3 regions of the Exiguobacterium sp. JMULE1 genome follow, and region 1 is predicted to be linked to each of the others. Evidence: riboswitches for the same ligand, from Rfam matches in the RefSeq annotation. Region 1 holds a riboswitch; each other region holds the start of a gene.
The links. A riboswitch is a leader RNA that binds a small molecule or an ion and turns the genes downstream of it on or off. The one in region 1 is predicted to bind thiamine pyrophosphate.

Region 1 (7,806 bases):
ATATTTCCCTGTTCCGAGCAATAACCGTGATTCAAATGTCTTTTCTCCAATTTTCAGCATGTTTATCCTCCTCCTACGAAATGAACGATTTCAAATGTGTCATTGTCCCGAACGACTGTCTGACCGTACGCCATGCGATCGATAATTTGTCGATTCTGTTCGACGATGACGAGCTTTTCCCCTAAGCCGAGTTGCGTGAGCATGTCCTCGATCGTTTTAATCTGTTCGATCGTGTGGTCATTGCCGTTAATCGTAATGTTCATCGGACTTCCTCCTTCTGAATCAACCGTAATGTATTTACCAAGACTTCCGCTGTCGCTGGTGCGAGTAATATGCCATGCCGATGATGCCCTGTCGCTAGGAAGATCCGACGGGATGAATCGGTGACTCCGATATATGGCAAGCCGGACACCGTTTGCGGTCGTACACCGGACCAGACTTCTTCGATGACCGCGTCACGAATCGGTGGATACAGTCGTTCTGCTGCTTGAAGCAGTGACATGATCCCAGCGACACTGACGCCGACCGTCTCGTCGTGCGGCAGTTCGGTCGCACCGATCAAAATCCGTCCGTCAGCTTTTGGCACGAGGTAGACGGCTTCATCAAACAGAATCGAGCGTAACGGCTGACCCGCGAGACGGACGGCGAGACACTCCCCTTTGACCCCATATGTCGCGATCGAATTTCCGACTGTATCGAGCAAGGCTTGCGACCCGCGTCCGGCAGCGACCGTCACTGTTCGTCCGGTCCACGTTCCTGCGTTCGATTCGATCCTGATGAAGTCATCGTTCTCTTCGATGCGTGTGACATCTACCTGTTCTTCAATCGATATGCCACGTGCGTGTAAGGCATACATCAATGCAGTCGTCAGTCGTCGTGGATCGATTTGACCGACAGCTGGAAACAGATGCTCGCGTCCTTTACGTTTTAACAAAAACGGTTGTTCCCGGTACCCACAATCGATGCCTGTCTCTCGCTCGAGTCGACGTGCAAGCAACGGATACAGACGACGACTACGTGCGGCAAGTGCATGCAATTCCGCCCTCAGCTCGATGTCCGTCGCGAGCATCCCGGCAGCTGCGCGGCTCGTTCCTCGTCCGCATGTTCCACGTTCTAAGACGACGACGGATTCATTCTGACAGGCGAGACCATAAGCAAGCGTCAACCCGATGACTCCACCGCCGATGATGATGTGATTCGTCATACGCGAACCCCCTGATAACGCTTGACGGCGGCGAGTGGATCCGATTGACCGAGAATACCCGATAAGACGGCGATTCCGGTTGCCCCGGTCGCTGCGATTTCAGGCATGCATTCTGGTGTAATCCCACCGATCGCAATGACTGGTTTCGTCGTGAAGGTGACGACTTGCTTTAATGCGTCGATCCCTCGGGGTGGTAGGTCCGGCTTCGACGCTGTCGGATAAATATGACCGTACAGCAGTCGGTCGGCTCCTTCCGCTTCTGCTGCCAGTGCCTCTGCTAGTGAATGGACCGATTTCCCGATGACGAGATTCGGAAAATGACGTCGCACATCGCGGACACGCAAGGAACGGCGCGTCAGCTGCACACCGATGCCGGCGACATGGGCGACGTCGACCCGGTCATGAACCGTTAACTGTTCAGGCGAATAACCATGCCCAAGGAGTGCTTCAATCAGATCAAGTAATTCTGCCGCCGATAAGTTCGGTTCACGTAGATGCAGCTGATCCGTATAGGGTTGAAGTGATTGAAAGGTCTTTATTTCGTCAAGCGGATGAATGGATCCCGTCGAAATCAGATGTAAACGCATCATGTTCTTCCTTTCCATACGAAAAAGGACCACTCCCGATGTTGAAGGGAGTGGTCCGAAAATGCGCTGAAGCGCTAAGGATATCTAGGGTTTCGAGCCACTTCCCTCCGCTAGTACGAACTAGATCAGGTTCAAAGGGTCCGGATACTTCCGTCTCAGTCTGCTGGGAGACTCCCCTAGTGTCTTTTCGTGTTTAATTGGCTTGCCCCATTAGTCTAGCATGAGTCGCTTTGCTTCGCTAGTCCTAGTTGAGCGCTTCCACTTGCTGAATCAGCTCCGATTTCGTCGGTCGCTGTTGCTCTTGGCTGTCGGCATACGTCTGCTTTAGCTTCAGGATGCGCATTACTTTAGCATCGAGCATCTCCGGCGTCAGCGTTTGGTCTTTGACGGCTTGCATCACTTCAGCATGAACTTTTGCGTAAGCACCTGCCTCTGAAAACATCGCCATATCAGCTCCATTGACGAGCGACTGACGTGCCGCTTCTGCGAGACCATATCGTTTCGTGATCGCTCCCATGACGAGATCATCCGTGATGATGACACCGTTGAATCCGAGTTGCTGACGCAAGAGGTCAGTCAAGATCGGCTTTGAGAGCGAGGATGGATTCGTATCGTCATACGCGGGATAGAGAATATGGGCAACCATCACCATCTCGGCGCCCTCTTGAATCGCTTCTTTAAACGGTAACAGTTCCGTCTGCTTCAGTTCTTCCTTTGATGCCGTCACTTTCGGTAGCCCGACATGGGAATCGACACTCGTATTGCCGTGACCGGGAAAATGTTTGACGACCGGAATCGTTCCCGTCTCCTGCATCCCGTGCATCAGGGCCGTACCAAGCGTCGCGACGGTCTTCGGATCAGCACTGAACGCACGGTCGCCGATGATCGGATTGTTCGGATTACTGTTGACGTCTAGGACCGGTGCGAAGTCCATGTTGAAGCCATAAAATCGTGACAAATGTCCGAGCGTACGTCCGATATCTTCCATTTTCGCATCATCTGCTCCTTGCGCCATCCGTTGACTCGTCGGTAGACGTAATCGTTGATCCGGTACCCGGCTGACCCGTCCGCCTTCTTCATCGATCCCAACAAACGCATACGGTTTTTGATTCGTCTCTTGAATCGCACGTGTGAACGTCAAGAGTTGTTCTTCTGACGTGATGTTTCCGCCGAGCAATAAGACCCCGCCAATCGCATGCGTCTGTAACAATTTCCGGTCAGCTGCTGAAAGTTCCGTGCCGGCGACTCCGATATAGAGCAGTTGATCGATTTTTTCTGACGTCGACATCGCTTTTAATTGTTGCTTTAGTTTTGCTTGTTGTCGTTCTTCTTTCGTCGGCTCAGGCTTCGGTTTCTTTTCTTCTGTCGGTTGTTTCGATTCCGGTTGTGATGATTTCGTTGGTTCCGTCGTCTCCTGCGCACACCCTGCAAGCAACAGGCAACCGATCAGTACGACTTTCTTCACAAAGGATCCTCGCTCCGGACACCATTGATCGAATAATAGACGGAAATCTCAGCGTTCAGGGATTGCGAGACCGAACAATATTTATCCTTTGATAACGAGATGGCGCGACGGACCTTATCTTCCGGGAGATCTCCTTCGAGCCGGTAATGAATCGAGATCGACGTAAAACGCCGCGGATGGTCCTCTGCCCGTTCTCCTTCGATATCCATTTCGAAATGGGTGATCGTCAAGCGCATCTTCTCTAAGATCGAAACGATATCAATTCCGGTACAGCCGGCAACGGCATGTAGCAGTAGCTCAGTCGGTCGCGGCGCTTGATTTTCACCCCCGTTTTCGGGTGCTGCATCCATCGCCAGGTGATGCCCTGATTCCGTCTGTCCACTAAACCCCATCTGTTTGTTCCATGTCACTGTCGCTTGCATCGTTTCCACTCCTTTATAAGTAGTCTTCTTCTGTAGTATACGCAAAAAACAGTACGCCTGGAAATTCACACGCTATTTCGAATAATGGTTCTTTTCCCGAAATCTCGCTTTGCGATACCCGACGAAATCGTTTCATGCTATCCTGTTACTCATAGTTTCGCGCGCAAGCGCTAGAATTGAGGAATTATCCATGTCACCTACTACTCGTTTAAGTCGACGCGATTGGCTCTTGATCGCCACGTTGTCGCTCCTGACGTTCGTACTCGGAACAAGCGAATTCGTCATCGTCGGGATCCTCGCTGAAATCTCCTCAGCCCTTGATATCACGATCGCAACAGCCGGTACGCTCGTCTCAGCCTTTGCCATCTCCTTTGCAATCGGTACACCGATCGTCATGTCGCTGACCGGTCATCTGGAACGGCGTCGCCTGATCCTACGTCTCTTACTCGCCTGGGTCTTACTGAACCTTGCCAGTAGTTTTGCTCCAAGTTACGAAGTGTTGCTCGCAACCCGCATTCTGACAGCCATCTTGACTGGTGTCTTGATCTCACTCGCGATGGTCGTCGCAAGTGACGGTGTGCCTGTCGCCAAACGCGGTGTCGCCGTCTCGTTCATTTTCGGTGGTTTTACACTCGCGAACGTTCTCGGTGTCCCCATTGGAACGTTCATCGGGCAACATGCTGGCTTTGAAGCTACGTTCTGGCTAACGACAGTCATGGGAATGATTGCGTTCCTCGCAGTATGGAAGATCGTTCCGGTCCAGCAATCGACGGGTTCTGGTTCTATTAAGGAACAGCTTGGATTGCTCGCCAACCCACGGATCCTGATCGCCTTCTTTATTCCGTCGTTTGGATTCGGGGCAACTTACGTCGTCTACACATATCTCGTGCCGATTCTGCAAACAGAACTCGGGATTGCGAAAACGTGGATCAGTCCGATCTTGCTCGCTTACGGCGTCGTCTCAATCTTTAGTAACATCCTTGCCGGCAAGATTGCTAGCAAAAATCCGATGGGCCGCTTACGGTTCGTCTTCGTCGTGCAAGCAGTCGTTCTTGCTGCATTATACTTCACGACAGCATCCCTTCCGCTTGGTCTGTTCAACATCGCCTTGATGTCGTTGATGTCGATTCTACTGACGACTTCGACACAAATCTATTTGATTGACCTCGCTGAAAAGTTCAACCCGGAAGCAAAAGGACTCGCCGCTTCATTGATGCCGGTTGCGAGTAACGTCGGGATTGCTTTTGGTTCGGCACTCGGTGGCATCGTCTATGCGAACGGTCCGATGATGAACACGGCACTCGTCGGTGGACTGGTCGCGCTCGTTGCTGCTTTATTAACTGCAATCAGTCATCGCCTCGATCAACGCTCATGAAACCGTTACCTTGTCCTTTTTTGTAACAGGTCGATGACGGTTCGATGACGTTATGATGATAGTCCCCATCTCGCTGATGATTTTTCAGTATGATGGGGACTATGTTGTAGTAGAGGAGTGTCTGAAAGTGAAAACATTACACATCATCGGTCTCGGTCTGTTGACAATCATCCGACTCTGGCTCGGAATCCAGTGGTTCATCGCTGGAATCGGTAAGTACATTAATGGCTTTGATGCAAAACCGTTTCTCGAAGGAGCGCTCGCGAAGTCAACGGGCGAAGACGCACTCGTCAGTTCCTGGTACGCGACGTGGATTGAGCAACTCGCCTTACCGAACGTCGGGCTGATCAACGCCTTGATTCCGTTCGCGGAACTCGTCGTCGGGATCCTGTTGATTCTTAGTCTGTTGACGGTTCCTGCAATGGTCGTCGGAAGCATCATGAATCTCAATTACTTACTCGCTGGGACGATTGCGTTGAATCCAGTATTCTTAGCAGCATCAATCGCCTTACTGGCTGCAGGACGCTTTGCGTATCAAATCGGTATCGATTACTGGATCATCCGCTGGTATCGCTCGTCGCAGCAACCGCATCCCCTTGACCGGATTCCAGTCTAACAAAAAAACTCTCCCGCACGGGGAGAGTTATTTTTTTTGTTGCTCAAGAATCGTCTGTTGTGTCGGGGTCCCGCCGACTGAGACCGTACGCTCGAGGAATAGGTATGGTTTACCATCAACTTCAAAGCGACGGTCACCGAGATAACGTGCCGAATGCCCATCCGTTGCGAGTTTTTGTTCGATTGCTGCGACATGTTCGTCGAGTGAATAAAACCGATCGTCGAACGTCATCGTGATGTTTTTCTTACGATACCCGAGTAAGAAATTGTAGTAGAACCAATACATAGCACCTGCGAAGACAACAAAAATCAAGAATTGCATGTGAGTTCCCCCTTTGTATAGTCTTTATACGTCGAAAGAAAACGGGAGGTTTCAAATATTTTACTATTTTTTCGTAGTTCAGTTGATTGTCATCCCGTTGAGTTGAAGGTCACTCTTAGGCATGTCATATTTGATTGTCCCCTCGTATCGAACTTCTTCAGTCTGTGCATCTAAAACAAGGATAGATGTGCCATTTTTCTTTGTTTCGATGAAGGAATACACTAAATCGTTCTCAAGGATTGCCGATGTGTGTCGTTGCACTTCATTGGCATCTCGTTTAGGTAAATCATAACGATGCTGCGTGAATTGCTTTGTTCGTAAGTCAAACGTCGACCATTTGATTTTTGTTTCGGTCATGTTCTCTGTCATCCCTACGACGGTACCTTCGTCTATCACACGTGTATCCCACATGTCTTCAACTTCAAACAACTTTAATCGTGTCGTTTTTGAATTGTCTCTCAGATAAACTCTTGTCTTGGAATCGTCAGGCATCTGTCGATATAAGACACGATTCTGATAGATGGCGAGTACCTCATCGTCTTCTGTTAATTGAAATGGTAAATCCATAAGTTGGACTGTTTTTTTCTTTAAATCAATCACGTAGATATGATTTGTACCTGGTTTTTGTATAACATCGCCAATTCGTTTGACATATAACTTCTGTTTCGTTCGTTGAAATGGTTGATAGTAGATCCCTTTAGTCTTTGCCGGTTTTGGTAAAGAAACAATCTGCACCTTTTCCGTGCCACGTTTCCATGATTGTAGATCCCATGATCCATCTTCATTGACGTGTAATCCAAATACCTCTTTGTCTTGCTCATATCGTGATAATTCGATTTGGTTCATGAAATGCCGGAAACTACGCGGGGCATCCGTCACATCGGAGTAATCTCTAGCGAACTCAGACAAATAATTCGTTCGCTTTTTTTCAACTTCTCCTTTTAACGTAACTTCGTAATCTGTTTTATAACTTTCAGGATCATTGAATTCGAATTGAAGTTGTTTCACCAACGGATCATCTGAAGTTCCCTGTAACGTTTGGACCGTAAATGTGGGCTCATCTGTTGAAGAAGAGTACACGGCGTAGACTCCAAGTGTCAAAATACAAATGACTCCCAAACACAATATATATTTATAGGTTCGCATAGTATACTCCTTACACCGTAATTTTTCGTTGCAGTAATCGAAGACTTTTCCAGATCATGTACACGAAGTAACAGAGACTTAACCCAATCAGAAGAAACATCGCCTCTGTCTCCAGTAAGTAACGCGTCTCATCTAAAAGCGCTAATATACCAATCGTTAAAGCAACAGGAACAAAAATTTCAAGTCCAATTCTGATAATGGCTTTTCCTTTACGGAATGAACGTTCGATTAAAACCAACAAGAAAATAAAACTGACAATGAATAGTGAAATGGCGAGAATGATCCCTAAGTCGATCAGATTCATCGTATAAAAATCGTTCATCACGTTTCGGACTGGACTTAAGTTACTTTGATTTTGATATTCCGGCTGAATCAACCAATCAAACAGATAAAAACCTGATTGCAATACACACCACTGAATGCCAATAAAACTTACGATGATTAAAAAGACTGTCGTCAATTTTGAGAAGAAAATACTTGCCCGATTTCCTGGAAGCATCAATAAACGATAAATATACTTTGTTTCTCCTAACCAATCTCGATACCAAATTTGAATCGCATAGATGACAACAATCGCCATTCCGATCAGAGTCACATAACTAAAGAAAGAGGACGCCTCAGAGTATCCAAGTGTATCAATTTGTTTAAGTGCTTCTGCGACGGAAACTCG
Region 2 (7,806 bases), 380 kb from region 1:
GCCTGCTTGACGAACGGATTGCGCTCGGTCAACTGGAGTTATTTGCAACACAAGCGATCCGGACGACGTTACCAAAAGGACCGTTTCATCCGCGGATCGAAGTCGACGTGACGGACCGCCTCGACTGGCTCATCTTCAACTTTTCAATGGACGGGATTCCAGAAGATGAGCTGAAACGTGTCCTGAAGTCGCTCGTCTTACAAAAACGGTACCACCGCTTGAAATCTGGACAGTTCGTTTCTTTAGAAACAAGGGCTTTTCAGCAGTTACAACGGGTCCTCGCTCAGATGGAAGCAAGTGAACGCGACTTACGCGATGGACGAATCGTCTTACCTGCCGTCCGGAACATGAAGCATCTGATCGGCGCCTCCGTCCTGCATCTTCACGCTGATTTGCTCGAGAAATGGCTTGAATTAAAATCCGGACAAGGATTCCGGCTCGACTTGCCGAATTCGTTAGAGTCACGACTCTATCCGTATCAACGGACGGGCATCCAGTTTCTGAAGAATTTGGACGCACAAGGATGTCACGGGATCCTAGCCGATGAGATGGGGCTCGGGAAGACGATTCAAGCGATTGGTTATATCGCGACGATTCCTGACCGTCGTGCGCTCATCGTCGCGCCGGCGTCACTGCTCCGCAACTGGGAAGCAGAACTGAAACGCTTTTTACCCAATCGACCGGTTCATGTCGTCACGGGTTCTCAAACTAGCCGACTCCGCGAACTGGAGCACTTACCTGACGATACGGTGACGATCGTCTCCTATACGACGCTTCGGACCGACGTCCGTCGCCACCCTGTATATGACGTCGTCTTCTTTGATGAAGCACAGCACTTGAAGAATCCGCAGTCGCAAACAGTCAGTCAACTACGGCATCTGCAAGCAAAACGCCGTTTCGCCTTAACGGGAACACCGCTCGAGAATCGACCGCGTGATATCTGGTCGATTTTCCATGTCCTGTTTCCAGAGCTACTGCCGGATCTAATGACGTTTGAGAAATGGTCGTTTGACGATATGCAACGGTTCATCCAACCGTTCTTATTACGGCGTGAGAAACAAGATGTCTTACAGGATTTACCGAAGAAACAGATCGAACATCATTATGTCGAGCTCGGTCCGAACCAAAAACGCTTATATGCGTCGTATCTTGCCAAATTGCAATTCGAGACGCTGCAACACTTAGACGAGATGAAACGCGAAGATCGTTTGAAGTTACTGGCTGGGTTAACGCGTTTGCGGCAAATTTGCAACGATCCGGGATTATTCGTCGAGGGATACAGAGGAGAAGCAACAAAACGAACGCGTCTGCTCTCATTGATTGCCGAAAAACGGGCAGCCGGAAAGCGGATCTTGATTTTCTCGCAGTATACACAAATGCTCGAGCGTATTCGCTCGGATCTCGCGCAACGTCACCTCCCCCACTTCCTGTTGACGGGTGAGACACCACTCGAAGACCGGGTGGCGTTATGCGATCGGTTCAATGACGGTGAAGTCGATCTCTTCTTGATTTCCCTGAAAGCCGGCGGAACGGGACTGAATCTCGCGTCTGCTGATACCGTCATCCTCTTTGACAGCTGGTGGAATCCCGCAGTCGAACAGCAAGCTGCCGATCGTGCCCACCGGCTTGGACAACAATCCGACGTGACGGTCATCAAATTGCTGACACGCGGGACGATCGAAGAAAAGATGACGGAATTACAAGATCGAAAAGCCCAGATGGTCGATGCCGTCCTGACGGCTCCAGACAGTGATGCCTTGACCGTCAAAGAACTCGTTCATCTCGTAGAAACAAAGGAGGAACATCGGTGATCCTTGATCTTCTGCTTGGTTACCTTATCGGCAGTATTCTGGGCGGTACGCTCTGGAAGTACGTCAGTCGAACCGATTTGGCTCAGGTCGGTTCCGGAAACATCGGTGCTCGCAACGCCCATCGTGCCGGTGGGCTCCCGGCCTTTTTATTCGTGTATCTGTTTGATGCCGCGAAGACCGTTCTTGCACTACAGATCACAGACGCATTTTATCCCGTTGCTCTTGCCGTGCTCATCGGTCACTTGTTTCCGTTGTTTCATCCGCGACGCGGCGGTAAAGGGTATGCCGTATTTTCCGGAATTGTCTTCGCCATCACGCCGTGGGCATATCTTGCCGGACTAGGCATACTCGGTCTGTCTTATCTCGTAACGAAAGATAGCGTCAAAGCAGGGCTGATTCCGGTTGTTCTGCTCCCGTTACTCCCCGTCTACTTTGACGCAGGATCCATCAATATCTTGTGTACCGTTGCCGTAAGTCTACTTGTCCTGTGGGCTCATGATGCACTTCACAAGCTAGTCATTACATAAGGAGGACATCTCATGATCGACTTTTCCATTGCCACCGCTTCGGACGCGGAAGCAATCCATGAACTGAACTACCTCACCTTCACGGAAGAGATTCCGCAACATCAACCGAACACCGAACGGAAACGGATTGACCGGTTTCATGATCAAAATACTTATCTGATCGGCAAGGAAGACGATCGACTCGTCGCGATGATTGCTATTCGGAAGCATCGCCCTTTTTCACTTGAGGAAAAAGGCGTGACGTTAGATGAGACATTGACGGACCCAGCGGAAATCCGTTTACTCAGCGTTCGTCCCGAATACCGCAATAGTCGTACGTTCATGCAATTGATGCGCTTTTTGATGGTCTACTTGGAACGGGAAACGATTGATCATGTCTATATCAGTGGTACGACACGGGAAGCTAAACTATATGCGCGGTTCGGCTTCACACCAATCGCAGCGACGCTCGGTAGTGGTGACGCCCAGTTCGTACCGATGTTGTTGTCGCGCGCGACATACGAACGATCCGTCATCGCGGACGTTTTACGTCCTCTGCATTTTCTAGCCGGTCCGGTCGAAGTCGCTCCGACGGTCCGTCAAGCGGCGCAACAAGCACCGCGCCCGCATCGGACGGCATCGATGCGTCAGCTCGATCAAAATTTACGGGACCGAATGTGTCAGTTGCTGGATTTGCCACATGTCTCGATGGCTGTCGGCAGTGGTACGCTCGCCAACGATATCGTCGCACAACAACTGAGTGGACATGGGTTGATCCTAAACGGTGGTGAGTTCGGTCAACGCTTGATCGATCACGCAGCACGAGCAGGAAAGTCCTTTGATGTCCACTCGCTTCCATCCGGTCACCCAATCGACTTGGAACAACTCGCGAGTCAACTGCATCAAACGGAATACGACTGGATCTGGTTGACGCATTGTGAGACGTCAACGGGCGTCCTCTACGATCTCGATGCGGTAAAAGCGCTGTTAGAACAACGAACCGCACTCATCGTCGATGCGATCAGCGCCGTCGGAACCGGGCGTTTCTCGTATGCCGGCTGCAGATTCGTCACGACCGTCTCCGGAAAAGCAATTGGGGGTTTACCGGGTCTTGCGTTCATCGGTCACGTAGATCGCGTCCTACCTTCTCCACGTATTCCACGTTATCTAGATCTCGGACTCTATGCGGAAGGCGTCGCCTTTTCCGGTTCCTCGAACTTGTTGCTGGCTTGTCAGGCAGCGCTCGATGCCCTTGATCTCGATCAAGCCGCTATCAAGATGACCTATCTCGAACAGGCCGTTCGCGCGACTGGTTTTAACCTGCTTGCGACGCAAGAAGCACAAGCGCCGGGAATTCTGACGATCGTCCATCCGTCGGCAACCGCTTTAGGAGACGCTCTCCGGATCCAAGGCTATCATGTTCAATATGAAAGCGACTATCTCGTCCATAATCAATGGCTCCAAATCTCAACGATGGGACAGACGACGATGCGGCACATCGAACGTCTCGTCCGCGTGCTGGTTCGTGAAAACCAACGCATCACCATAAAAAATGAAAAAAACGAAAGACCTCTCAACCCTTGATTTCAAGCGGTTTGGAGGTCTTTCGACTTTAAAAAATAAAAATAGAGGTTTAAGGATTTAAAACATAGGGGTATAAACTTACTAGCACCGCATCAAACGGTGACTTACTCACACATGTTTCTCAATATCAGCGTAATGACCTGGGAGAGAAATGCAAAGTCACGAAAGCGTCAGATTCAAAAGAGTCTGAAACCGATTGTCTTAGCATATTTAAATTGTTCAGGACTTGTCCTGCTCCTACATTCATTACCTTTTGAGGGCTATACCAAATTCAAGGGGGAAATGAACATGTCAGTTAAATTAACAGCCGAAAAACGCGAGGTACGTCCACGCTCACTCCGTAAACAATTACGTCATGAAGGAAAAGCTCTTGGTGTCGTGTATGGTTACAAAGTGGAAAGTACACCAATCGCATTCGAAGAAAAAGAATTGCTTAAAATCGTTCGAGAAAACGGTGAGAACGTCTTGATTTCACTGAAACTCGACGGTAAAAATATTAACGTCTTGATCAACCGTCGTGATATGGATGTCTTCACACCAACTGTCGATCACGTTGAATTCATCGCCGTTAAAATGGATGAAGAGACAGAAGTCGAAGCAGACGTCGTACTCGTCGGCGAAGCAGCTGGCGCTAAAGTCGGTGGATTCCTGTCACAGACACTCTTTAAAGTAACAGTCGCAGCTACACCAGATAAATTACCAGAGAACGTCGAAGTCGACGTCACGAACCTCGAAATCGGCGATTCGATCTCTGTAGCTGATCTTCCAGAACAAAAAGATTTCCGTATCGTCACAGAAGGCGACATTCAAGTCGCAGCTGTCGTCGAATCAACGCTTGAACAAGAGCTTGAGGAAATCGAAGAAGCAGAAGCTGAGGCACAAGCGGAAGCTGGTGAAGACAACGAAGCGGAAGCTACGGAAGAGTCTTCAGAAGAAGCAAAAGAAGAGAACGAAGACAACAAATAAGTCGTTTGACGATACGCCCTTCGTGGCGTATCGTTTTTTTGTGTCTTGACAATAGACAGAAGATTGCCTAAAGTGAACAGCGTATCACCTATTACCATATCCACTAGGGGAGCCCATTTGGCTGAGACGATTCACTTCGGACCCTTCGAACCTGATCTAGTTCATACTAGCGTAGGAAAGTGGAGCGATCACATCCAATGACTCCTGCTGCGCGCAGTTTTTCTGAGGACCGCTCTCTTTTTTACGGAGGGCGGTCTTTTTTGGCGTCTCCCCCATTCTAAGGAGGACGTACCTAATGCAACACTGGAAAATGAAAGAAATCATGGTCATGATGATGCTCGCCGTCGCTTGCGGGGTCATCTATCTTGGTTGGTCAACACTCTGGTTACCGATGTCTGCGATCTTCGGACCTGTCGGTGCCAACTGGATGTTTGGGATCTGGATCATCGCGAGCCCGCTCGTCGCAGCAATCATTCAAAAACCAGGTGCCGCCCTCATCGCGGAAATCGTCGCGGCAGCCGTCGAGCTGTTCACGGGTAGTCACTTTGGTTTATCGGCTCTACTGATCGGGGTATGCCAAGGGCTTGGTGCGGAACTCGTCTTTGCGATGACGCGTTATCGCCGTTATGACACCTGGACATTGATGTTATCGGGTGTTGGAGCCGCGATTGGTAGCATTGTCTATAGTCTGATCGCGAACGGATTCGGTTACTACACGACGACGTTGCTTGCGACAACTGGCTTACAATTAATTAGTGGCGCATTACTGGGCGGCTTGCTTGCAGCGATTCTCGTCCGTCGCCTTGTTGCGACCGGTGTCTTGAACGGGTTTGCGGCAGGACGTGCGAAACGGGAAGTCGCATGATTACTGTCGACGATCTCAGCATCCGCTACCCCGGTCAGATGAAGTCGGTGCTCGATCATGTATCGCTGACGATCGAGCAAGGAACGACCCTTCTGCTCGGACGAAGCGGGAGTGGCAAGACGACACTGCTTCATGCCCTAGCCGGACTGACACCAGAGACGATTGAAGTCGAACAGACGGGAACCGTTACCCGGTCCGGTTCGGTCGGAGTGCTATTCCAAAACCCAGAAGAACAGTTCTGCATGGAAACGATCGGACGCGAAATCGCTTTTAGCTTAGAAAACCGGTCGATTCCACGCGAAGAGATGGAGGAACGAATTGAACGCTTACTCGCACTCGTTGGTCTCCCTCTCCCCTTCTCGACACCAATCGCGAGTCTATCCGGGGGGATGAAACAACGCCTCGCGCTCGCTGCGGTCCTGGCACTTGAGCCGACGATCTTATTACTCGATGAACCAACGGCTCAGATTGACCCGATCGGGCAACACGAGCTGATGGCGTTGATCTTTCAGATTCAGAAAGAACATGATTTAACGATCGTCTTGATCGAACACCAACTCGATGTCTGTTTACCTTACATCGACAAAATCGTCTTACTTGAGGACGGATCGGTGACTGCAACGGCGCATCCGCAGGATTTGTTCCCGCAGGCGTATACGGATCTTCAATCGAAAGGGATCGCTGTTCCCTCTTTGTATCCGTACACGTTAGAGACGTTACCCATAGATGGACCACAAGCAGCGCGACTTCATGTGCTTCCTCCAGTCGCTACTGCAGGCATTCCCTTGTTACACGTCGCTGCATTATCGACGAAAGCACCTTACCCGCTGACCGATGCGACATTTTCCCTGAAGACGGGAGAATGGGTGATGCTGCTCGGGGCAAACGGCTCCGGGAAAAGTACGTTGCTTGCAACACTCGGTCGGTTGCTCTCGCATCGTGGAACATATCGGTTCCAGGAACGTCCGGCTCAGCGTTACTCCCGGCGACGCTTTTATGAGCACGTTGGTTATGTCTTTCAACAACCGGATCTGCAGTTTCTCAAACTGACAGTCGAAGCGGAAATCGACTGGAGTCACCGGGCAGCGACGAGTGATGAGCGCACAGCGTTGCTCGAACGACTGGAACTCGCATCTGTCAAACAGCAGTCACCGCTTGCGCTTAGTACGGGGCAACAACGACGGCTCAGCGTCGCGACGATGCTCGGGCAGACGAAGGATTTATTGTTGCTCGATGAACCGACGTTCGGACAGGATGGATTGACGACACGGCGGCTCATGGAACAGTTGTTGACGGAACAACAAAACGGAACGACGCTCGTCATGGCAACACACGATATGGAACTCGTTGCCCGATACGCGGATCGTGTCCTCGTCATGGAGCAAGGCCGGATTGCCTTTGACGGACGTCCGAGCGAATTATTCGCTGACGTTCCGTTACTCGAACGCTGTCAGCTACAACGTCCACTTTCGTACCAATTCCAGGAGGTGAAGCGCAATGCAGACGAACGCGTCACCGTTCGCTAAACTCAATCCTGTCATCAAAGGTAGCGGATTGGTTTTGATCATGTTTGCCTTGATTGCAACGAACGACTGGGTCAAGACGTTGGTGTTCCTGAGTTTTGCTATCGCCTTGCTACTCCTCTCCGGGTGGGGTCCTCGCGATTTCTTGAAACGACTCGCACCTTACAGTCTATTATTCTTATTGACGTTCTGGATGATGGCAGCCTTCGGCAAAGGAACGAATCCTCTATGGTCGTTTGGTTGGTTTCATGTCACATCGGAAAGTGTCATGCACGGCTGGTTACTTGCCTTACGGATGGCAACGTTCGTCTGCTTAAGTTTCGCTTTCGTCACGACGACCGATGCGACCCGGTTCGTGATGAGCTTGATTCACCAAGCAAAGGTATCGCCTCGCTTCGCGTACGGATTTCTTGCCGGGATCCGCTTTCTTCCACATTTGGTCGAAGAAGTCCGCGTCTTACGGCAAGTCCGGATGATTCGGAACGTTCACAGTCGCTTTCCTGGTGATGCGTTCCTATCAATCGGCTTACCGCTCTTCTCGCGATCGATTC
Region 3 (7,806 bases), 770 kb from region 1:
ATCGAGCAGAACTCAAGTTGTTACCGACGACAGTCGGAACGGACGGCTTCTATATTGCCGCGTTTAAAAAACGAGAAGATTGACACGAACGGAGGACTGTCATGGAGCTAGCTCACCTTTCGACTACTGGAAAAGTCAGGACTAAAAATGAGGATACGGTATTACTCGTCGGGAACGCCGAACGTGGTCTTGCCGTCGTTGCGGACGGTATGGGAGGTCATGCTGCTGGCGATATCGCAAGTGCGATCGTTCGCGAGGTATTTGAAGCATCCTTTTCACTCATGCCAAATCGCCCGATGGAATTGTCTGAATGGATAGAACAACGTGTAGCCGAGGCAAATGCCCGGATTCTTCAGTTTTCAAAAGACGAGCAACTTGCAATCGTCGGAACGACCATTGCCTGCGTATGCTGGGTCGAAGATTTGCTCGTCATCGGTCATGTTGGAGATAGTAGGGTCTATGCCCTTGAAGGTACGGCGTTAAAACAATTGACGGATGATCATTCTTACGTCAACATGTTACGACAAATGGGGGAACTTTCGGATGAGGAAGTCGAAAATCATCCACGTAAGAATGTCATCACACGGTCGGTCGGCTCGAACGAAACGGTCGAAGTCGACATTCAAGTCAGAGATGCTCCAGACTATGACCTCGTCCTCGTCTGTAGTGACGGATTGACCGATGAAGTGCCAGATGATGTCATCGAACAGATCATCTTACAGGATGAGCCGCTTGATGAAATCGTCGGACGATTGGTGAAAGAAGCGAATGCTCGAGGAGGCGCGGATAATATTACGATTGCCGCCATCCGGTTCAAAGAAAGAAAGAGGGTCTGAATATGCGATACGGAGATCGATTAAATGACCGCTACCGCATAGAACGGCTAGTTGGAAGTGGCGGGATGGCGAATGTCTATCAAGCCTATGATGAGATTTTAAAGCGTCATGTTGCCATTAAGATTTTACGGACTGAATTTTCGCATGACGAACAGTTCATTCGTCGATTCGAACGTGAAGCGCATGCTGCTACCAGCTTGAATCATCCAAACATCGTTGCCGTCTATGATGTAGGCGAAGAAGATGCCATCTATTACATCGTCATGGAGTATATCGATGGTATGACATTAAAAACATTTTGTGAAAATCAAGCATTACCTGTGCCGCAGGCCGTCGATATCATCGCTCAAATTTGTGATGCGATCGATCACGCCCATGCACACCGGATCATCCATCGCGATATCAAACCGCAAAACATGTTGATTCGAGAAGATGGTACCGTCAAAGTAACGGATTTCGGAATCGCTGTGGCAATGTCGAATGCGACGCTGACGCATACGATGTCCGTTCTTGGATCCGTCCATTACTTTTCACCAGAACAAGCAAAAGGTAAATTTGCGGATGAGAAGTCGGATATCTATTCGCTTGGTGCTGTTTTATACGAACTTGTTACAGGACAAGTCCCGTTCGAAGGTGATTCCCCGGTTGCGATCGCTTTAAAGCATCTGCAAGATACACCGCGGCGCCCATCCGTCTTGAATCCGAAAGTGCCACAAGCGCTTGAGAACTGTATCATGCAGGCGCTCGCAAAAGCACCGCATGACCGCCAACAGTCCGTCGCAGCCTTTAAGACAGATATGGTGACGGCGTTGTCTGACGAACGAGCAAGTGAAGGCATCCGTGGTGCAGAAGAGGATGAGATGGAAAAGACGATGGTCTTATCGCCTGTACAAGTGCCAGAAGAATCAAAAGTGGAACCAGAATCACCCGCTGTCACGACCGTTCAACCGAAAACACCGGAAAAGAAAAAGAAAAAACGCTGGTGGATCGTCCTCTTATTGCTCATATTGCTAGGTGGTGCAGCTACGACGTTTGCGATGTGGCCAGATCCAACGGTCACCGTACCATCTGTCGTCAAGTCGGATGGAGACGAAGCGGAAACGAAGCTTGAGAAACTTGGATTCGTTGTTGAGACGACAGAACGAAATAGCGATACAGTCGAGGAAGGCGATGTCATCAGTCAGACACCGCGTGAAAACGCACAAGTCAAGAAGGGTTCGACAGTCAACTTGGTCGTCTCTACAGGTAGTGCTCCGGTCGAAGTACCGGATGTGACAGATGACGCTGAAAAAGAGGCGATCGCCACATTAAAAGAGGCTGGATTCGCAAAAGTCGAAGTCGAACGTGAAAAGTCGGATGAAATCGCGCGAGGTAATGTTATCCGACAATCGATCTCTGCTGGAACGGAAGTGATTGCAAAAGAACAGACGATTACGATCACTGTCTCAGAAGGAACTTCGTCCTTTGAATTGAAAGATTTGACGAACTTATCGAGTGATGAAGCAAAAGCGTATCTCGATGAAATGGGTCTCGACGGCACGTTTGAACAAGAATTTTCAAGTGACGTGAAGCTCGATCAAGTCATCCGTCAATTCCCGCAAGCCGGTGCACAAGTCGAACCGAACGACTCCGTGACTGTGTTCATCTCAAAAGGTGAGGAAGAAAAAACGGTGACGGCAACGTTCCCTGAAAAGGTCGTCTATGATGCGGTCAGCGAGAACGAGGACGAGGAACCACCGAAACAAGTCATCCGGATTGAGACGGAAGATGCAAAAGGAAAGCGGACCGTCATCGAGGAATCGATTGATCAAGATGAGACATTTGACGTGCCGGTGACGATCGATCCGGGAGAAGAAGGAAAAATTACGATCTATAAAGACGATACGGTGTATCGTTCAAAAACCATCACGTACAATCAAGCAAAAGACGCACAATGAATGTGATGAAAAAGGAGTGCATAGGATGACGGAACAACGCATCGAAGAGAATCGAGAAGGAACGATCATACGCCTGCAGGGTGGCTTTTATGATGTCATGACACCAGAAGGAGAGGTCCGTTCACGGGCAAGAGGGAATTTCCGAAAACGCGGCATCAGTCCAGTCGTCGGAGACGAAGTCGTTCTTCATATCGAAAGTGAGACGGGATATATTCTCGAAGTGAAGGAGCGGGACAACTTTTTAGTACGCCCTCCAGTCGCGAATATCGACCAGGCATTGCTCGTCGTCTCGGCGGCAGAACCTGATTTTTCAGCGCACTTGCTCGACCGATTTCTCGTCTTGATCGAAGCGAAGGAAATCCAACCCGTCATCCTGTTAACGAAGATGGATTTACTTGACGAAGTCAAAGGACCGGCTGTCCGAGAGGCGATTGCCGCTTACCGGAAGATTGGGTATACGGTCATCGAGACATCAAGTGAGACGTTGACGGGTGTTGAGCAAGTCCGTCCGTTACTTGCTGGAAAAACGAGCGTTCTCGCCGGACAATCCGGTGTCGGGAAAAGTTCATTGCTCAATGCACTGGAGCCCTCTCTTGATTTAGAAACAAGTGCGATCTCGAAATCACTCGGACGCGGACGTCATACGACGCGCCACGTCACATTAATGCCGCTTGCCGAAGGATTGATTGCCGATACGCCAGGTTTCTCGAACCTCGATTTTCCGTATGATATGGAAATCGAGGATGTACGGTGGAGTTTTCCTGAATTCGTCGCTGTACAAGATGATTGTAAATACCGAGGTTGCTTGCATTTGAATGAACCCGGTTGTGCCGTAAAGGAAGCCGTCGAAGCCCAAGAAATCATGTCCTCTCGTTATGAGAACTATGGTATGTTTATAGACGAAATCAAGAATCGAGCCCGGAGGTATTGAAGATGATTAAAATTGCACCATCGATCTTATCAGCAGATTTTGCGAATCTTGAGCGTGATGTCAAAGCAGTCGAAGCAGCAGGCGCGGACTATATCCATTTTGATGTCATGGACGGTCAGTTCGTACCGAACATCTCATTTGGATTACCTGTGCTTAGCAGCTTACGTCAAAAGACGGATATGATTCTCGATGTCCATTTGATGATTGACCAGCCAGAACGTTTCGTTGAAGATTTCGTCAAGGCAGGAGCTGACATCGTGACGTTCCACGTCGAAGCGACGAATCATGTCCATCGTGTCTTGCAACAAATCAAAGCAGCGGGCGCAAAGGCAGGAGTCGTCTTGAATCCCCATACGCCATTATCAACGATTGAACACGTCCTTGAGGATGTCGATATGGTTTTATTGATGACTGTCAATCCGGGCTTCGGTGGACAAGCCTTCATCGAGCGTGTCATGCCGAAACTCGCAGCACTTGCGCAAATGAAAGCAGATCGTGGTCTGACATTTGAAATCGAGATTGACGGTGGCGTCAATCCGGAAACGGCAAAGCTTTGCATCGATAACGGTGCGAACGTTCTCGTCGCAGGATCAGCAATCTACAATGCACCAGATTATGCGGAAGCGATCACTAGCATTCGTCAAGGGGCTGCCGTATAATAAGAACGAGAAAACGAAATATGATGACCGCAAGGGGTGTCGCTTGAAAAGCGGCTGAGAGGAGTCTTTTAGACTTTAACCCTTCGAACCTGTTCCGTTCAAACGGACGTAGGGATGTGGCGCACGCAGGCAGTACGGCGTTCGTCGTACTGCCTTTTTGCGTCCTCTCGTACAATGAAGGAGGAAAAATAACATGAAACGGTTACAAATGATGATGGAAATTGCCATCTTTGCCAGTCTCGGAGTCGTCTTTGATTTACTGATTCCATTCAAAATGCCACAAGGAGGCTCAATCAGCTTAGCGATGTTACCGATCTTCGTCATGGCATTTCGCCATGGTGTCGTTGGAGGGGTCGTTACGGGAGCGCTTGTCGGTACGATTCAATTGATGTTCGCTCCACAAGTCTTGACGATCGTTCAACCGATGCTTGACTATACGATTGCGTATGGTGTCGTCGGATTAAGTGGTCTGTTCGCGCGTCAAGTCAGACTAGCCGCGCGCAATGGACAAAAGAAAAGCTTGATGGCGTTCGTTCTCCTGGCGACGTTATTAGGCGCAGGACTCCGTTATATCTGTCATGTCATCAGTGGAATCGTCTTTTTTGCCGAGTATGCCGAAGGTCCAGTCGTACCGTATTCATTGATTTATAACGCGACATACATGGTACCGTCTTACGTTCTTTGTGGTGTCGTTGCGGGTCTTTTATTCACGACTGCGCCACGCTTACTCCGTTATTCGGCACGAGGCGTCTGAGATGCGGGCGATTCTCGTCTGTGCCGGTCCGCGAGAAGAAGCGCCGGATTTACGGACGTTTTGTCAGCCAGGTGATTTTATCGTCGGTGTTGACGGTGGTGTTCAGACGATTGAATCGTTTGGGCTGACATGCGACCTGACGATTGGTGATTTTGATTCGCTTGGTTATGTACCAGAAGGGGCAATCGTTCATCCGGCCGAGAAAGATGAAACGGATCTCGAACTGGCACTTCGTACAGTCTCAGAGAAGAAACAGTTTGAGGATACCTTCATTATCGGGGCGACAGGTGGGCGGCTCGACATGACCGTCCAAAATGTATATTTATTGAAGCGATACCCAGAGGCACGACTCGTGACGAAACGAGAAGAGGTACGATACTTGGCTGAGGGAACGTATGCAGTCGAAGCAGGGAGCTATTATTATCTTTCGTTCATTCCACTCGTACCATCGACTTTAAGCTTATCCGGAGTCAAATATCCACTTGATGCACATCCAGTACCGGTCGGAGGTTCCTTGACCGTCAGTAATGAATGGTGTGCGTCAGAAGCGAAGGTAGAGCTCCATCAAGGAGAACTATTGATGATGCGGACGCTTAAGGAATAGCACAATCATAGGAAAGAGGCCGTGGATGACTCCGCGACCTCTTTTTGTATGAAATTATTCTTCGAGTTGAGAAGGGGCGACACGGATGTCGCTTTGGGCGGATAGATGTTTTCCTTTGACGAAGAGATGATAACTTCCCCACATGACGAGGAAGAAAGGAACACCGATGTATAGAGCGATTCGTTGATCCGCTTGAAACGCAAGACTGACGAGGACGACGACGTTTAACGTCAGCGAAATCAGTGGTAACACCGGATAGAGTGGTGTCTTGAATTTCAGTTCGGATACATCGTGTCCGTTTCGGACGAACTGACGACGAAACGCGAGCTGAGAAGCAGAGATGGAAATCCAGCCGACTTGAGCGCCAAGTCCGGCTAAGGACAAGAGCCAAATGAAGACGGTATCCTCTGCGAAAAACGCGGTCAGGAGCGATAACATCGCGAACATCATCGTAAAGAGTAAAGCACGCATCGGCACACCACGTGCATTGACGTAAGATAATTTCTTTGAAATCATCCCTTCTTGCGCCATCGCCCATAACATCCGGGTCGCCGCATATAATCCGGAGTTTCCGACGGATAATAGTGCCGTCAAGACGACGATATTCATCAAATCAGCAGCGTACGGAATGCCGATCGCATCAAAGACCATGATGAACGGACTGCTGACTCCGCCAGCCGTCTCATACGGAATTAATGCACCAACGATCGTAATCGATAAGACGAAGAAGATGAACGTCCGCCAGACTGTATTGCGGATCGCTTTTGGAATCGATTTTTCAGGCGTGTCGGACTCCCCAGCCGCGACACCGATCAATTCCGTTCCTTGGAAGGCGAAGTTGACGGCGATCATCGTCGTCAAGACACCGAGAATCCCGTTTGGAAACCAACCGCTTGCCGTAAAGTTCGCAAATAACGATGTTGGGCGATCTGCTTCCATCGGTAACCAGCCGAACCAGGCAGCGCCACCTAGAATGATGAAGAAAAGGATCGCGAGGACCTTCAAACTCGAGAACCAGAATTCGGCTTCACCGAATGCTTTGGCGGAGACGGCATTCAGACCGAATAGCAAGACCGTAAAGATGGTACACCAGACGACGACCGGCACGTTCGGAAACCAGCGGTCCATCAAACTGCCAGCAGCCGTGATTTCGAGCGCGACCGTCACGGCCCAGCCGAGCCAATAAATCCAACCGACGGCAAAGCCGATTCCTGGTCCGATGAAGCGGGTCGTATAGGTCTGAAATGACCCCGAGACCGGCATATAGACCGCTAATTCCCCTAGACATAACATCGTCAGATACATGATGGTCCCACCCACGATGTAACTGAGGACCGCCCCGAGAGGTCCTGCTTGTGAAATCGTTAACCCTGACCCTAAAAATAAGCCTGTCCCGATGATTCCACCGAGTGAGATCATGAACAGGTGTCGACTCGTCATCTCTCGTTTGAGTTGCATGATGACTTCCCCCAATTCTGACAAAATAAAGTACGTTCCTATTGTAAGCGTTTTCAATAAAAGCGACAATTAGTTTATGAGAAAAATAAATGAGGGTATAAAAAAACCGGAAGGGAAGATTCCCATCCGGTGGTTGCGCCTTATACGCGTTCGACTTTACCTGATTTAAGAGCTCGAGCTGAAACCCAAACCTTTTTCGGCTTACCGTCGACGAGGATACGTACTTTTTGTACGTTGACTCCCCAAGTACGTTTTGTTTTGTTCAATGCGTGTGAACGGTTGTTACCCGACTTTGGCGATTTCCCAGTAACGTAGCATTTACGTGCCATGCGTTCCGCCTCCTTTTATGTTGTTTTGCGTTCGTCCTAATAGACACTTTGCTATCTTAGCATGGTGTCAGGGCGGTTGCAACATAAAAAAAGTAGCTGACAAGAAAAAAACTTGACAGACAACCTCGAAATTTAAAATAATGGATGAGGATGATGGTAAAAGTTCATTTGACCGCTACTATTTTTCACTTATTCATTGTATAGTCAGTACGGCGACTTTTCAATAGTAGGTCCTTATAGTAGAATTATGAGAAGAATACAATATTCAAAGGGGGCTACTCAGGTGGCGATCGAGATG

Region 2: it holds a riboswitch for thiamine pyrophosphate, as region 1 does, so the genes downstream of both, EXW93_RS08140 (ECF transporter S component) here and EXW93_RS05950 (thiamine phosphate synthase) in region 1, are expected to answer to the same signal.
Region 3: it holds a riboswitch for thiamine pyrophosphate, as region 1 does, so the genes downstream of both, thiT (energy-coupled thiamine transporter ThiT) here and EXW93_RS05950 (thiamine phosphate synthase) in region 1, are expected to answer to the same signal.

The regions. Positions count from the first base shown of each region.
Region 1 is NZ_SGWC01000002.1:1,124,910-1,132,715, reverse strand. It holds gene EXW93_RS05965 (thiazole synthase) at 1-60, opposite strand, end outside; gene thiS (sulfur carrier protein ThiS) at 63-263, opposite strand; gene EXW93_RS05955 (FAD-dependent oxidoreductase) at 260-1,204, opposite strand; gene EXW93_RS05950 (thiamine phosphate synthase) at 1,201-1,794, opposite strand; TPP riboswitch at 1,877-1,979, opposite strand; gene nagZ (beta-N-acetylhexosaminidase) at 2,036-3,256, opposite strand; gene EXW93_RS05940 (OsmC family protein) at 3,253-3,678, opposite strand; gene EXW93_RS05935 (MFS transporter) at 3,869-5,053, shown strand; gene EXW93_RS05930 (DoxX family membrane protein) at 5,181-5,669, shown strand; gene EXW93_RS05925 (hypothetical protein) at 5,697-5,990, opposite strand; gene EXW93_RS05920 (hypothetical protein) at 6,069-7,091, opposite strand; gene EXW93_RS05915 (hypothetical protein) at 7,147-7,806, opposite strand, start outside.
Region 2 is NZ_SGWC01000002.1:1,502,421-1,510,226, forward strand. It holds gene EXW93_RS08120 (DEAD/DEAH box helicase) at 1-1,811, shown strand, start outside; gene EXW93_RS08125 (glycerol-3-phosphate acyltransferase) at 1,808-2,338, shown strand; gene EXW93_RS08130 (GNAT family N-acetyltransferase) at 2,351-3,901, shown strand; gene EXW93_RS08135 (50S ribosomal protein L25/general stress protein Ctc) at 4,190-4,867, shown strand; TPP riboswitch at 4,963-5,062, shown strand; gene EXW93_RS08140 (ECF transporter S component) at 5,163-5,732, shown strand; gene EXW93_RS08145 (ABC transporter ATP-binding protein) at 5,729-7,258, shown strand; gene EXW93_RS08150 (energy-coupling factor transporter transmembrane component T family protein) at 7,230-7,806, shown strand, end outside.
Region 3 is NZ_SGWC01000002.1:1,893,173-1,900,978, reverse strand. It holds gene rsmB (16S rRNA (cytosine(967)-C(5))-methyltransferase RsmB) at 1-83, shown strand, start outside; gene EXW93_RS10315 (Stp1/IreP family PP2C-type Ser/Thr phosphatase) at 102-836, shown strand; gene pknB (Stk1 family PASTA domain-containing Ser/Thr kinase) at 839-2,773, shown strand; gene rsgA (ribosome small subunit-dependent GTPase A) at 2,799-3,704, shown strand; gene rpe (ribulose-phosphate 3-epimerase) at 3,707-4,363, shown strand; TPP riboswitch at 4,386-4,495, shown strand; gene thiT (energy-coupled thiamine transporter ThiT) at 4,557-5,117, shown strand; gene EXW93_RS10290 (thiamine diphosphokinase) at 5,119-5,721, shown strand; gene EXW93_RS10285 (amino acid permease) at 5,776-7,179, opposite strand; gene rpmB (50S ribosomal protein L28) at 7,320-7,508, opposite strand; gene EXW93_RS10275 (Asp23/Gls24 family envelope stress response protein) at 7,792-7,806, shown strand, end outside.